Regions from separate parts of the Pedobacter sp. D749 genome, predicted to be linked through region 2. Evidence: riboswitches for the same ligand, from Rfam matches in the RefSeq annotation. Region 2 holds a riboswitch; the other holds the start of a gene.
What was found. A riboswitch is a leader RNA that binds a small molecule or an ion and turns the genes downstream of it on or off. The one in region 2 is predicted to bind cobalamin.
Positions count from the first base shown of each region.

Region 1 (7,617 bases), 2.6 Mb from region 2:
TTTTCCAGGTCACAAACCTCATCACGGATAGCCAGGGCAATCTGTGTACAGGTTTCTGATCGTGGTTGATCATTTCGAACAAATGACCATTGTAAAATCGTTACCGGACCAGTCAACATCCCTTTCATGTATTTTGAGGTAAGTGACTGTGCATAGGCGGTCCATTTTACCGTCATCGGTTTCGGACGCGAAACATCACCAAAAATGATCGGGGGTTTTACACAGCGTGAGCCATAACTTTGTACCCAGCCATTTTTAGAGAAAGCGAAACCATCCAGTTGCTCACCGAAGTATTCAACCATATCGTTACGCTCAAATTCACCATGAACCAAAACATCCAGATCGATTTCTTCCTGCCAGGTTACGGCTTTTGCTGTTTCTTTTGCGATGAGATCATCATACTCTTCAGTGGTAAAAGTTCCGTTTTTAAGCTTTGCTCTCCAGCTTCTTACCTCTGCCGTTTGCGGAAAAGATCCGATGGTTGTAGTGGCATAAATAGGCAAATTAAGCTCCTGTTGTTTTATTTTTCTAGTCGAAAATGGACTTAAACGTTTCGAATCTTGCTCTTTTAAGGCCAAAACACGCGCTTTTACTTCCGGATTGTGGATGATTTTAGAAACTTTACGATTAGCGATCGCTTTTTTGTTTTCCTCAAGTTTTTGCAGGGTAGATGCAGGGCTTTCGTTGGTGATCAGTTTTTTTAAGGTAGCTACTTCTGCAATTTTTTGTTTCGCATAAGCCAGCCACTGTTTAATTTCTGCCGAGAGGTTTTGTTCATTGGTTTCATTGTCCAGATCAACAGGTGAGTGAATTAATGAGCAGGATGGTGCTATCCACACTTTATCCAATCCTTTTTTTTCTACCACCTGATTAATTATGGATACAGATTTTTCGAAATCACTTTTCCAGATGTTCCTTCCGTCTACTAAACCTAGTGAAAGGATCGTGTCGTCTTTTAACGAGGCTAAGACATCTGTCAATTGATCTTCTGCTCGTACCAGATCGACATGTAAAACATTTACCGGTAATGAAGAGGTTAGTGCTAAATTATTGCCTAAGCCCTCAAAATAAGTAGCCAAAACAATTTTTAACCTAGGAAAAGCTTTTCTGATCTCTTTATAAGCATATTCATAAGCTTTCTTGTCTTTTTCGGTGAGGTCTAAAGTCAAAAACGGCTCATCAAACTGAACATATTCTATATCCAAAGCATCTAAACGGGATAAAATCTCGATATAAACCGGAAGGAGATTTTTGATCAGGTCTATTTTTTCAAAGCCAGTTTCTTTTTCTTTTCCCAGTAAAAGGTAAGAAACCGGACCGATTAGAACAGGTTTGGTGGTAATACCCAATTGTTTTGCCTCGTAAAACTCATCGATAATTTTAGTTGAGAAAAGTTTAAAAGGCTGGTCTTTGTAAAACTCGGGCACAATGTAATGGTAGTTGGTATCAAACCATTTGGTCATTTCCATTGCTACCACATCCAATCCCTCTTTCTGATAGCCTCTTGCCATAGCAAAATAGAGATCAAGTTCAGAATTTCCTTTTTTCAGGATCACTTCGTTGTACCTTTTCGGTATTGCCCCAAAGGTTAATGAATGATCAAGAACATGATCATAAAAAGAAAAGTCGTTCGATGGAATGATATCAATTCCAGCTTCTTTTTGAAGTTTCCAATTTTCGTGGCGAATGTTTTTTCCCACCTGAAGTACATTTTTGTACCCAGTTTTATCTGCCCAGTAATTTTCGCAGATTTTCTTTAATTCCCTTTGGCTACCTATTCGCGGATAGCCCAGATTTTGCGTTAGCATCTCTTTTAAAGATTAAGTAAATAAATCGTTTAAAAGCTCAAATCAGTATTTTATACTTTTCTGTTAAAATAAAAAAGGAAAGGTTACAGCACAGCCTGCCGACTCATCAGCAAAAAGCTTAAAGCAAGCATATAAAATTTTAATTTTATTGTGTACAATCAGACCTGACCAATTACTTTATAACGCGAAAGCACCGTCAATTCAATATAGGCAGGTCTCCTGACTTATTCCCGATCTTATCGCCTTCCCATCCCGGTAAAACGGAACAGTGGCATGAATGATAAGACCGTTGTCTTTTTGCTAAAGACAGAATTTACAGTTGCGCGACAGCTCGTGATTTGCACACGATTCCCTATTAATCCCGGTTGTAATTCCGGGAACCTGTATCGGTTGATGAAAAATAAAGTTAAGAACTTACATCAAGGCAAATGTATGGATTAGGATTTAAAACTTGTAACAAATTTACAGCAAGCCCTTTTTGGAGCTTATTCTCTGTTATATTTGATTACCTGACTTAAACTCTTATTATGATGAAAACCTGCTATAAAGGGCTTTGCATTGCTTTTTTAATGGTAAATAGCTGTGTGGTACTGGCCCAGGAAGTGCCCACTCCAAAATCGCATTTTGGTTTTGATATCGGCGAGGATTATCAACTGGCCAATTACACCCAAACAGAAGCCTACTTTAAAAAGCTTGCAACAGCTTCTAACCGTATTAAACTAGTTGATATTGGGAAAACCGAAGAAGGCAGAAGTCAGTATATGCTGATTGTTTCTTCACCTGAAAACCTGAAGAAATTAGATCGTTATAAAGAAATTTCACAACAACTGGCCCATGCCGAAATTACGCCTGAGCAGGCCAAAGTATTGGCACAGGAAGGTAAAGCAGTAGTATGGATAGATGGAGGCCTGCATGCAAATGAAGTGGTTGGCACCCATCAGCTGATCCAAACGGTATACGAATTTGCCTCCAGAAAAGACCCTGAAACTTTGCGTATTTTGGATAATGTAATCATTTTGTTTACTCATGCAAACCCTGATGGTCAGGAGCTGGTAAGCAATTGGTACATGAGGGATAAAGATCCGAAGAAAAGAACAACTTCCGGACTTCCTGTTTTGTACGAAAAATATGCGGGACATGATAACAACCGTGATTTCTTTATGTTAAACCTTAAAGAAACACAAAATATCGGTCGTCAGCTTTTTGTAGAATGGATCCCACAGATTATGTATAACCACCATCAGGCTGGTCCGGCAGGAACCGTTGTTGCAGGCCCACCCTATCGTGATCCGTTTAATTATGTTTTCGATCCAACACTATTAACCAGTTTAGATGCTGTCGGTGCGGCCATGCACAACCGCATGAATGTAGAAAACAAGCCTGGTTATACCCAGCGGGGAGGATCGGTTTATTCTACCTGGTACAATGGCGGTTTAAGAACCACAACCTATTTTCATAACATGATCGGGCTCCTGACCGAAATTATCGGGAACCCTACCCCTTCTGAAATCCCGTTGGTTCCTTCGAGATTACTGCCGAACGGCGATTCGCCAAACCCGATTACCCCAAGGAAATGGTATTTTAAAAACTCTATCGACTATTCGGTATCGCTAAACTATGCTGTTTTAAATTATGCACAACGTTATCGCGACGAATTGTTGTATAACATTTACCAGATGGGCAAAAATTCGATCGAAAGAGGTAAAAAGGATACCTGGTCTTTCTCTCCGAAGAGAATTGAAGCCATTAACAACGCTGCAAAAGTCGAAAAAGGTGTCCCGATTACCGGTGGAGATGCTGATTTTAGCCCAAGGCGACAGATGAGCATGAAAGCTTTTGATACGGTGATGAAAGCACCGGCAAACAGAGATCCGCGCGGATACATTTTAAGTGCCGATCAGCCCGATTTTAACTCTGCCATTAAGTTTTTGAATGCATTGATCAGAACGGGAATTGTGGTGCAAAAAGCAAAGGCTTCATTTACCGTTGCGGGGAAAAATTACCCTGCAGGAAGTTATGTGGTAAAAACCGATCAGGCTTTCCGTCCGCACGTTTTGGATATGTTTGAACCGCAAGATCACCCAAATGATTTCAAATACGAAGGCGGTGCACCAATTCCTCCTTATGATGCCGCCGGATGGACTTTGGCATATCTGATGGATGTGAAGTTCGACCGTATTCTTGACGATTTTTCAGGACCGTTTGAAAAAAATCCTTATGGGGAACTCTTAAAGCCAGAGCATAAACTACCAAATGGATCAGGTTATGTCTTAAGTGCAGCACAAAATGATTCTTATACCGCAGTTAATGATCTATTGAAAAACAAAGTTGAGGTTTACCGCTCTACTGAAAATGGAGACTTTTATGTTTCATCAGTAGGAAAATCGGTGTTGGAAAAAGCAAACATTATGCTAAAAGTCGCCGCTGCCCCAAAGGATAAAATTAAAATCTTTGCCAAAAGAATTGCCCTTTGGGATACTTATGGTGGTTCTATGGCTTCGGGTTGGGTGCGGTTTTTAATGGAACAGTACCATTATAATGCTACGGTAATCTATCCGCAGGACATTGATGCGGGAAATTTAAAATCTAAATACGATGTAATCATTTTTGTGGGCGGTGCAATTCCATCGGTTCAGGGCGGAGGATTTGGAAACAGATCTTTTGGTCCAAAGGCGGAAGAAATCCCTCAGGAATTTAGAAACCGTTTAGGCAAGATCAGCACTGATAAATCAATCCATGAGTTAAAGAAATTTTTAGAAGCGGGCGGCAATATTGTAACCATTGGCAGCAGTACTAACCTGGCTTATCACTTAAATTTACCTGTTCGTAATGCAATGGTCGAAATTGTAAATGGAGAGGAAAAACGATTACCTGCTGAAAAATACTATGTTCCTGGAAGTGTTTTAAATGTTGGTGTAGATACTTCTTTGCCTACCAATTGGGGCATGGAAAAGGAAGCCGATATCTATTTTGATAATAGTCCGGTTTTTAAACTCACTGGCGACGCCATTGCTTCTGGTAAGATTAAACCTTTAATGTGGTTCAAAAACGCCACACCGCTGCGCAGCGGCTGGGCATGGGGGCAGGCTTACCTGCAAGACGGGGTAACGGCTTTTGAAGCAAAAGTTGGGAAAGGTAAATTGATTGCCTTCGGACCCGAAATTACATTTAGAGCACAAACGCACGGTACTTTTAAGTTAATATTTAACCAGTTGTATAAATAGTTATAATTGAGTTTGCCATGTTGAGCTTCCTGATCGGTCGTCATTCCCGCGCAGGCGGGAATCGTAATGCACCTGCAAACCTACCAAGGCATTAAGATTCCCAATCAAGTTGGGAATGACGGTTCGTCGTAGCAGATCAATTATTAAGATTTTCTTGTCAATGTATATGAATTTTGTACAATAAATTGTCTCTCAGAATGACATTCTATGATTAATATAGAAGCCACTATCCTAAATGATAGTAGCTTTTTACTTTGGCCTTACTATAGCCAATTATAATCACCTTAATTTTGTGCTATGAAAGTAGAAATCTGGTCGGATGTAATGTGTCCGTTTTGCTATATCGGGAAAAGACATTTTGAACAGGCGATAGAAAAATTGCCCTTCAAAAATGAAATTGAAATAGATTGGAAGAGTTTTCAGCTCAATCCGGAGTATCACAATACCAATAATGAAACGGTATACGATTACCTTTCGAGAAGTAAAGGAATGCCGGCTGAGCAAGCCAAACAAATGACTAAGCAGGTTGTTGATATGGCTGCAAATGCAGGCTTAAGCATCGATTTTGATAACAATATTCCAGCAAATACCTTTAACGCACATCGTTTGATCCACCTGGCAGCCAAACATAGTCTACAAGATTTAGCGGAAGAAAAACTGTTTGAAGCACATTTTGTAAACAGTAAAAATATTGGCGAAACCGATGTTTTAGTTGATCTTGCTGAAGAAATTGGGTTAAATCGCGCTGAAGCAGAAGAGGTTTTAAAAGGAGATCAATTTAGCGAAGCTGTTCGTTATGATATTTATGAAAGCCAGAATTTAGGTATTAGAGGGGTTCCTTATTTTGTAATGGACCGCAAATATGGCGTTTCAGGTGCTCAACCTGTTCAGGCTTTTACCGATGCGCTTACCCAGAGTTTTACAGAATGGAAAGAAACTCAACCTAAAACCACACTTACCTCATTAAATAAAAATGATGATGCGGTTTGTGATGAAAATGGTTGTGAGATATAGATTTGTTTCCCGCAGATTACGCTGATCGACGCAGATTTTTTTCTGCTAAAATCATTTTGATCTGCGGAGAATTTACCTTCCTCGTCATGCTGAATTTATTTCAGCATCTATTAAATGGTTATGCGGTTAGATCCTGAAACTAGTTCAGGATGAAGATTGTAACAGGTCTTTTGAATACACTCATAGTGACAGATTCTAGAGAACGGTCGTCTTTCCCGCGCAGGCGGGAATCTTAATGCAACCCTACTAAGGCATTACGATTCCCAATCAAGTTAGGAATGACGATTCATCTATACTATCATTCTAACTACCGATTTTGATTCTTCAATGGCGTTAACAGGTATTCTAAGCCATTCACCCGTATTTCAAACATCGTAGCCATTAAGTCGCCCAATTTACCTTTCGGGAAGCCCTTATCCTTATACCAAAGCAAATAACTTTCAGGGATATTGCAGATCAGGTAACCTTTATATTTTCCATAAGGCATTTGCATTTTCACTAAATCGAGCAATAAGGTTGGGTCTAACATTTTTATTTTAAGGTAGTGCTGATAATTTGAAAAACATTAATTCAGTCAGTTCATTGACCGAATTAACGTTAATTGAGTCAGTCCGTTGACTGAATTAATGTTTTTAGTCGATAAGTTCCAACGTTTCGATTGCTTCCTCAACGGTTTTTACATTATCAAAAGCAATCCTTAGCGTATTTTTTACTTCTTTTAAATTACACATCCGTGGATGGTTTTGTGCAAAAGTTAAAATCCTGGTAAAGGTATTCGAATCGAAATAAGCCGATTGTTTATCGCTTAGGAAATATCCCCGCAAACTATTTTTCTTGAAACTGATTTTCTCGAAGCCCAATTTCTTGCCCAGCCACTGCAAACGCACCACACTCAACATGGTTTTTACTTGTGGTGGAACTGGTCCGAAACGATCTGCCAGATGTTTTTCAAAAATGGCAAGTTCAGCTTCATTATCGAGTTTAGAAAGTTCTGTATATAAATTGTAACGCTCGGTAATATTGGTAATGTAGGCATCCGGAATATATAATTCCAGATCAGTATCTACCTGCGTAAAGCCCACAAACGGACGGGCAGGTTCATTTTCGAACAATCCCTTAAATTCAGCCTCCTTTAGTTCTTGTATGGCTTCGTCCAAGATCTTGTGGTACATTTCAAAACCGATTTCGGCAATGAAACCACTTTGCTCTGCACCCAATAGGTTTCCACTACCGCGGATGTCTAAATCGCGCATGGCTACATTAAAGCCACTGCCAAGATCAGAAAACTCTTCGATTGCGCTTAAACGCTTACGCGCTTCGGAGGTTAAAGTAGATAATGGTGGTGAGAGTAAATAGCAGAAAGCTTTTTTATTGCTCCGGCCTACTCTACCACGCATCTGGTGCAAATCGCTCAAACCAAACATGTGTGCATGGTTGATAATGATGGTATTGGCGTTCGGAATATCTAAACCAGCTTCGATAATGGTAGTGGCCACTAAAACATCTTTTTCGCCATTAATAAAATCGAGCATCACATCTTCCAGTTGGTCACCATCTAACTGTCCGTGCGC
Region 1 is NZ_CP079218.1:4,995,881-5,003,497, forward strand. It holds gene metE (5-methyltetrahydropteroyltriglutamate--homocysteine S-methyltransferase) at 1-1,808, opposite strand, end outside; cobalamin riboswitch at 2,000-2,208, opposite strand; gene KYH19_RS20475 (M14 metallopeptidase family protein) at 2,336-5,032, shown strand; gene KYH19_RS20480 (DsbA family protein) at 5,330-6,046, shown strand; gene KYH19_RS20485 (DUF3820 family protein) at 6,354-6,575, opposite strand; gene mfd (transcription-repair coupling factor) at 6,679-7,617, opposite strand, start outside.
Region 1: linked by a shared signal. The riboswitch ahead of metE (5-methyltetrahydropteroyltriglutamate--homocysteine S-methyltransferase) and the one ahead of KYH19_RS09435 (TonB-dependent siderophore receptor) in region 2 are both predicted to bind cobalamin.

Region 2 (7,617 bases):
TACTCAATAACATAAGTGCCGGCTTTAGTTGGCGTAAAATCGTAATTATAGACATTACTTACCACTTTACCATCCAACTTCCATTGGTGATTAAACTCAATGCCATTGTTAGTTCCGGCAGCAAAAGCGATTTTGGTATTTACTTTTGATGTCATTGTTTCTCCTTTAATGGTGAGGTTAACATCTGGTGCAACTTCAGTGTCTTTTTTACAACTGTAGATCAGGGTTGCAATACCGAGCATTACTATTAGATAAGTTTTTTTCATGTGTTATTGATTATTTATTTTTTGGATACTTTTATTATTCGTATTTATAATTGTAATTGAATACGGCATGTTGCGGCAAACCTGCAGTTTTAAAGCTGAACTTTACTTTTCCATCCGTCCCAAAGCAATAAGTAAGACCCTCGCTGTTGTTGTAGTTATTGGCATCGGCAACCACAACCTCTTTGCTGAATGGATTAATGGTGATTCCATAAATGGTATTAATAACCTGCCCATCAGTAATTAAACTTGCACCTAAGGCGCCACTAGTGGTATTAAGGGCTTTAATATCAGGGCTGCTGTAAATATCTTTAGATAGATAAGCTGTTGATCCATTGATGGCAATAGCACCCAGATCATAATTGTAAGATGCAATTTTGGTATCCGTAGCGCTGCTGATCCTATCCAATGATGGATTGTTATTAATGATATAGTCATTCCAGCATACCACGAACAAATCACCATTATCGGCCGCTTGTATCCTTACGGGATTATTGTTTACGGCAATATCTTTCGTTTTGGTAAAGGTTGCTAAATCGATTACTGATACCTTGTTTTTTGCTCCGTTCTGATAATAAGGATGTGAAGAATTGCACACATATAACTTGCCATTAGCTACTGCCAGTTGTTCAAGTCCTTCCGATAAGGTAATTTCACCATCAACAGCCATCGATGCGGTATCGATACGGCTCACTTTTCCATCATATCTCGAAACGTAAGCTTTATCTTTGTAGAAAGCTACAAACCTTGGGATATAACCATCAGTGGTCGAATTGAATGGAATTCTTTTTAGTGATTTACAGGTTTTAATATCAATAATATCCAAAAACGATTGTTTTGTACCCTGAATACCTGCTACGACGCAATACATTTTGCTGCCATATTGCTCTAAATCGTTTGCGGTTTCTCCTAACGATACGCCATTTACCTGTTTGTAATAATCGGCAACTGCAGTTTTGGTTGCTACATCATAATAGGAAATGGCACTGTTATTATTCCCCATCAATCCTTCGCAAAGCATATAAATCCCTTTGGTGTCTGTAATGATCTGTTTTTTTTCCACTATCTCTGATCTATCCTTTTTACAGGCAGAAATAGACACAGCCGTTGCGGCGAGGATAATTAAAATGTGTTTTTTGTAAAATTTGCTCATGGTATATATTTAATTTATAAATGCAATGTGGGCTGGGATATCGCCAGTAGTAACCGACCATTTCAGGCGGCCTTCCGGGCTGTAACAGTGTAATTTTCCGGGCGTAACATAATCTTTAGCGTCAGTTACATATACATCTTTACTGGTAGGGTTAACCGCAATTCCGTAAGGGATTTTAATGTTCTTTTCAGTACCATCCGTAATGAATTTGCGGTCCATTATCGTTTCGTCCTTTATGTTGATCATGTTATAGCTAATGTTATTTTTACCCGCTATATAGTTCCATTCTGTACTATAGATATAAGCGTAATCATCATCGATAACCAGATTACCAGCGGCAATATTGAATACCTTTTTAATTTGGTCGGTTTGGGTATCAATTACAAAAAGCTTTGAAGGGATGGTATAATAATCACCACGTGAGGTCACATACAAGTCCCCATAACGATCAGCTTTTATACGATGCAGGTTAATGGCAACTTCAATGCGTTTAATTTCTTTAAGACTAGGTAGGTCGATTACCGATACGGTATGCTCATAATCCGGCGGACTATAACCACCAGAATTGGCTACATACAATTTACTACCAATAATGGCCATTTCTTCTGGCTGTCTGCCAACTTCAACATTACGGTTTATGCTGAGTGCTGCGGTATCTATCTCGGCCACAATTCCATTCGGTGCCTTCGGATCGCCAACTTTACCTAAATAAGCACTTACATAAGCTTTGCCGTTATTGAAAGTGATATAACGGCAATTGGTGATATTGATTTGTCCGATTTTCTTTCCCGTTTTCACATTCAGCACCTCAACTTTATTCGATACATTAACCACTACATAAAGCTTGCTACCATAACATCCAATATCATTTCCCACATCGCCCAAACCTTTGGTTACATCTGGGTTTACCTCATTATATAAGTTTCGGGTATAAATGCCATTTACCAGGTCCATATAATCTAAAGAGGCCTTGTTCATGTTCATATTGCCTTCGTTAACCAGGTAAAAACCTTTAATGGCAGAAGTTGGCTCTGGTTCTACCTTGCTAATTTCCGAAGGCAAAGGCTGGGGATCTTTTCTACAGGCGCAAATAGCCAACAATAAAACCAATATATATATCTTAGATTTTAAAGGCCTCATAATTTATAATTTAGCGTTAGCCTGTAATTTCTACCCGGCATTGGGAAATTTGGGATTAGGTCGTAGTATTGGTTAAGCAGGTTATTTACTTCGCAGTTGATATTGATACTTCCTTTTTTTAGCTTAAACTCATAACCAATGGCTGCATCATGGGTGTACCAGGGCTCCATGTAATTATAAATGTTGTTTGCCTTTTGATTATAACGGAAACCTGTGTATATGAAGCCATAGTTTGCATGCCAGTTTTGGCAATCCATGCGTGCTAAAAATGAACCACTGTTTTCGGGGATATAAGGAATCTGATCCTGATAATTTTCCTCCTGTTTTGAAGTCACATCGACTGCTTTTTGATAAGTGTAATTCAGTCCAACATTAACCAGTAGATTGGTAAAAGGCTCAAATGCGGTTTTGGCATTGATTTCCAAACCATGAATATCGACCAAACCGATATTGTACATAATCCAGCGGTACAGGTTTGCACCTGGTTGTGCCACAATTTTATCTTTTACCCGGTTGAAATAAACATCAGACTGGATATCAATAAACTTTAATTGCTGATTTTTGAAGTTTTTGAAATAGGTTATACCAACATCATACTGTTTAGTGTATTCAGGCTTTAAAAGCGTATTACCAATAAAAGTATAATACAGATCATTAAAAGTAGGCATCCTGAAAATGTCTTTATAAAATGCCCTGACCCTGATGTCCCGATCCTTTAAAAACTTCCACGAAAGCATTACCGTTGGACTAAAAACCTGCTTGTTACCCGCTGAAGAATATAACTTTACATGATCAATTACAGTGGTGCTCAATACATTTGCCTGGATAGTGAGCTGTTCTAGTGTTAAAGATGAACTTAACACATTTAAAAAAGTATTCCTGCTTGGGTAAGGAAAACGATAAATATTGGCATCCAAAGTCTGAAAGGTATAATCAGATGCATAAGCCACCTCCCAAACCGAACTGATTTTATATTTTCCCGATACAGATAAGTAAGCTTCCTGCTCTTTAAAGCGGTTATCTAAAAAGCCAGTGGTGGTTACATAATCAGGATCTAAATAACGCTGATAAACATAAGTGTATTTTCCATTTACAATTATGCTGAATTTATCGGATAGGTTTTTCTCTATGCTCCCCTGGATAAAGAAATCGCGGTCCCAGATTCTTTGCGTAAAATCGAATCTGTTGGCCACAATAGCTCCTGGTAACCCCCTATCTGATAAAAATGAATAAGCCTGGGCATGCCATTTTCCGTTTCTAAATTTGCCAAACAATGCGGCCTGTAAACGGAAACGTTCTACATCACCATTATTTCTTACCGCAGTGGTATCAAAAACGCCATTGGTATACCTGAATTTATATTTCCCATCGGCATGTATATATTCGGTATTGATACTGGCAATTAAATTCTCGTTAATTTTATTGCGATAAATTAAAGAAGGATTGATTAATCCAAACGATCCGCTTTTTAAACCCAGCTCAACTTGTTGTCGCTGGTTTCCTTCGAAATCAGGTTCTTTGGTTTTTAAATAAATACTACTAGCCGAAGCATAACCCTTAGCTGGAATAAGCAATTCAGGTTTTTGCCCGCTGTATAAAGCAATTTCTTGGAGATTGCTGAGCGAGAATTTCCCTAAATCTACCTGCCCGTTCTGTGCATTGCCAATCTGGATGCCGTCTAAAAAAACTGCTGTATGGTTGGTGCCCAAGCTTCGAACATTTACCGTTTTTAAACCACCTATTCCACCGTAATCTTTCAATTGTACACCCGAAAAGTAACGGATGGCATCAGCCACTGATAAACTATTGATTCTTTTCAGATCTTCGCCCGATAAGATCTGAAGCGGTGTTGGTGATTTGCTTTGCTCAGTTAAACGGTACTCCCTGATCTGAACCTCTTTCAGCTGAGTTGCTTTTTTGATACTGTCAGTTTGTGCCCAGGTATTTAAAGGCAATAAAAATCCTGTCCATAAAATGGAAGAAAATAGAAAAAACTGCATTTTGCCCGCATTGGCAGAATGTTTTTGTGTCATTTTGATTGTGAGTTTAACCCACAGCCAACAGATAGAAAAGAAATGAAAATACGAATACGTAAGTACATCACTCCTTAGCTTCAATCCCCGAAAGCTATGAAATATAATGCTAAGGCAGGTCTTCTGACTTACTCCCGGTTTTCCGGCCTTCCCATTCCGACGTGTCGGGACAGTGGCAAATTGATTGGAAATCCGTTAAGGAGCTTACAGCTGCGGGACAGTTACAGATTTACACTGTATTCCCTTTTAATTCCGGGTGTAAAACCGGAAACCAAAAGCGCTGCAAAAGTAACAAAATTAACCAATATGTAAAATGCATGAATGGAAGACAGTCTTTCTAACAGAAAAAGCTAAATTAGGAATCAAATTTCCACCCATGAAAAGGATTTTAATTATTGTATTTTCATTGATCAGCTTATCTGTTATGGCAAAAAAAACCGATACTCTTTTTCTAAAAAAGCTAATGGAAAGCAAGCCTGCACTTTTTTCAGCTGTACTTAACCATCCAGATAAAAACCAGATTCAGATTCTTTATACCCAAATAAACCGTGATTCGAAGAATAAACCCTCCTTTAAAACCTTTAGTTATAATTTAGATCCTCACCATTATTTTTATCCTGCCAGTACGGTTAAGCTTGCTGCAGTCATTTTTGCTATTGAAAAAGTGAACCTTTTGAAAAGTACCGGCTTAACGCCTTATAGTACAATGATTACAGATAGTGCGTTTAAAGATCAAACAAAGGTTTTAACAGATACGAGTGCTAAAAGCGAACTTCCATCAATAGCACATTATATTAAAAAGATTTTGCTTACCAGCGATAATGATGCCTTTAACCGCTTATTTGAATTTATTGGAAGAGCAGAAATTAATGAAAAACTAAAAGCTAACGGGTTAAATAATAGTCGTATTTTAAACCGCCTGGCCATTGGCGATACAGGAGAACCGGCCAGACATAGCAATCCCATTAAGTTTTATAATGGCGATAAATTAGTGTATGATCAACCTGCACAGTACGATCCAAAAGAATATGAATTGAAATTGACCAATCTGGTAATGGGTAAAGGCTATTTAGATAGTACAGATAAACTGGTTAATAAACCATTTAGTTTAGAAGGAAAAAATGCCTTTGCCATCAACGATCAGCAAAAACTAATGCAGAAACTGATCTTTCCTGAAGCATTTCCTGTTAAAGAGAGATTTAAACTTACTCCTGAAGACTATAAGCTCATCTACACCTATATGAGCAAATATCCAACAGAGAGCGATTATCCTAAATACAATTCTAAAGAATTCTGGCCTACTTATGCTAAAATGTTATATTATGGAAGAGCGCAGGTAACACCAGATCCAAACATCCGGATTTTTAATAAATACGGCGATAGCTATGGCTACATTATCGACAACTCTTATTTTGTTGACTTTAAAAACGGAATTGAATATTTTCTAACTGCGGTTGTTCAAAGTAACGAAGATGGAATTTTTAACGATAACAAATATGAATACGAAACAGTTTGTTTTCCGTTTATGAAAAACCTGGGCAAAAGCATTTATGAAGTGGAATTAAACCGCAAGAAATTGCATCAACCAGATCTGAGCAAATTTAAACTCGATTATTCCTATTGAGATTAAATGTTTAAGCCTTATCAAGTTTATTGCGTATAAATTGTATAAAAAACTATACATTAATTAAAAAATAATATATTCGCATTTCAAAAATTAAAGAATAGATCTCTAATGGCTAAATTATTAATAATTGACGATGAGCGTGCGATAAGGAGTACCTTACGCGAAATTCTCGAATATGAAAATTATGATGTTGAAGATATCGACAACGGTATCGACGGCCTCGAAATGATCAAAAAAGGAAATTTCGATTTGGTTCTTTGCGATATCAAGATGAATAAGATGGATGGTATGGAAGTGCTTGAACAGGCACAGCTTATCAAGCCAGACTTACCTTTTATTATGATATCTGGTCATGGAACAGTTGAAACTGCCATTGAAGCCAGCAAAAAAGGAGCTTTCGATTTTATTTCGAAACCACCTGATTTAAACCGTTTACTGATCACTGTACGTAATGGTTTAGACCGTGGAAATTTAGTTACTGAAACCAAGGTTTTAAAGCGTAAAGCAAGTAAAACCCGCGAGATTTTAGGTGAATCTGAAAGCATTTCTAAAATTAAGGAAACCATTGAGCGTGTTGCTCCTACCGAGGCCCGTGTATTAATTACCGGTGCAAATGGTAGCGGTAAAGAACTGGTAGCGCGTTGGTTACACGAGAAATCGAACCGTGCCGACAGTCCTTTAATCGAAGTAAACTGTGCTGCTATTCCTTCAGAATTAATTGAAAGTGAATTGTTTGGTCACGAAAAAGGTTCTTTTACCTCTGCTGTTAAACAACGTATCGGTAAATTTGAACTGGCCAACGGCGGAACTTTATTTTTGGATGAGATTGGCGATATGAGCCTCTCTGCCCAGGCAAAAGTTCTACGTGCTTTGCAAGAGCATAAAATTTCGCGTGTGGGTGGTGAAAAGGAAATTGAAGTAAACGTTCGTGTTTTAGCAGCAACCAATAAAGATTTATTAAAAGAAATTGAAGATGGTAATTTCCGTATGGATTTGTACCACCGATTAAATGTAATCAATATCCACGTTCCGCATTTAACAGAGCGTACTGATGATATTCCTGTTATTGCCCAAAACTTTTTAGAAAGCATTTGCAGTGATTATGGAATGCCGGTTAAGAAGATAAATGAAGGTGGCATGGCGGCTTTGCAGGCTTTACCATGGACAGGTAACGTACGTGAGTTACACAACATGATTGAGCGTTTGATTATTTTAAGCGATAAGGTTATTACCGAAAATGATGTACGTGCCTTTGCTAATCCAGGCGGTGGTACAAATATTGGCGCCGCAACCAGTACACAGATTGCGGGTGCTGGCGGATCTAACCTGGCTTCCTCTTTCGATTCGTTTAATAATTTTCAGGATTACAAAGATTATGCGGAACGCGAATTCATCAAATTC
Region 2 is NZ_CP079218.1:2,352,579-2,360,195, reverse strand. It holds gene KYH19_RS09450 (PKD domain-containing protein) at 1-266, opposite strand, end outside; gene KYH19_RS09445 (YncE family protein) at 301-1,416, opposite strand; gene KYH19_RS09440 (YncE family protein) at 1,426-2,556, opposite strand; gene KYH19_RS09435 (TonB-dependent siderophore receptor) at 2,553-4,589, opposite strand; cobalamin riboswitch at 4,685-4,880, opposite strand; gene KYH19_RS09430 (serine hydrolase) at 4,966-6,213, shown strand; gene KYH19_RS09425 (sigma-54 dependent transcriptional regulator) at 6,325-7,617, shown strand, end outside.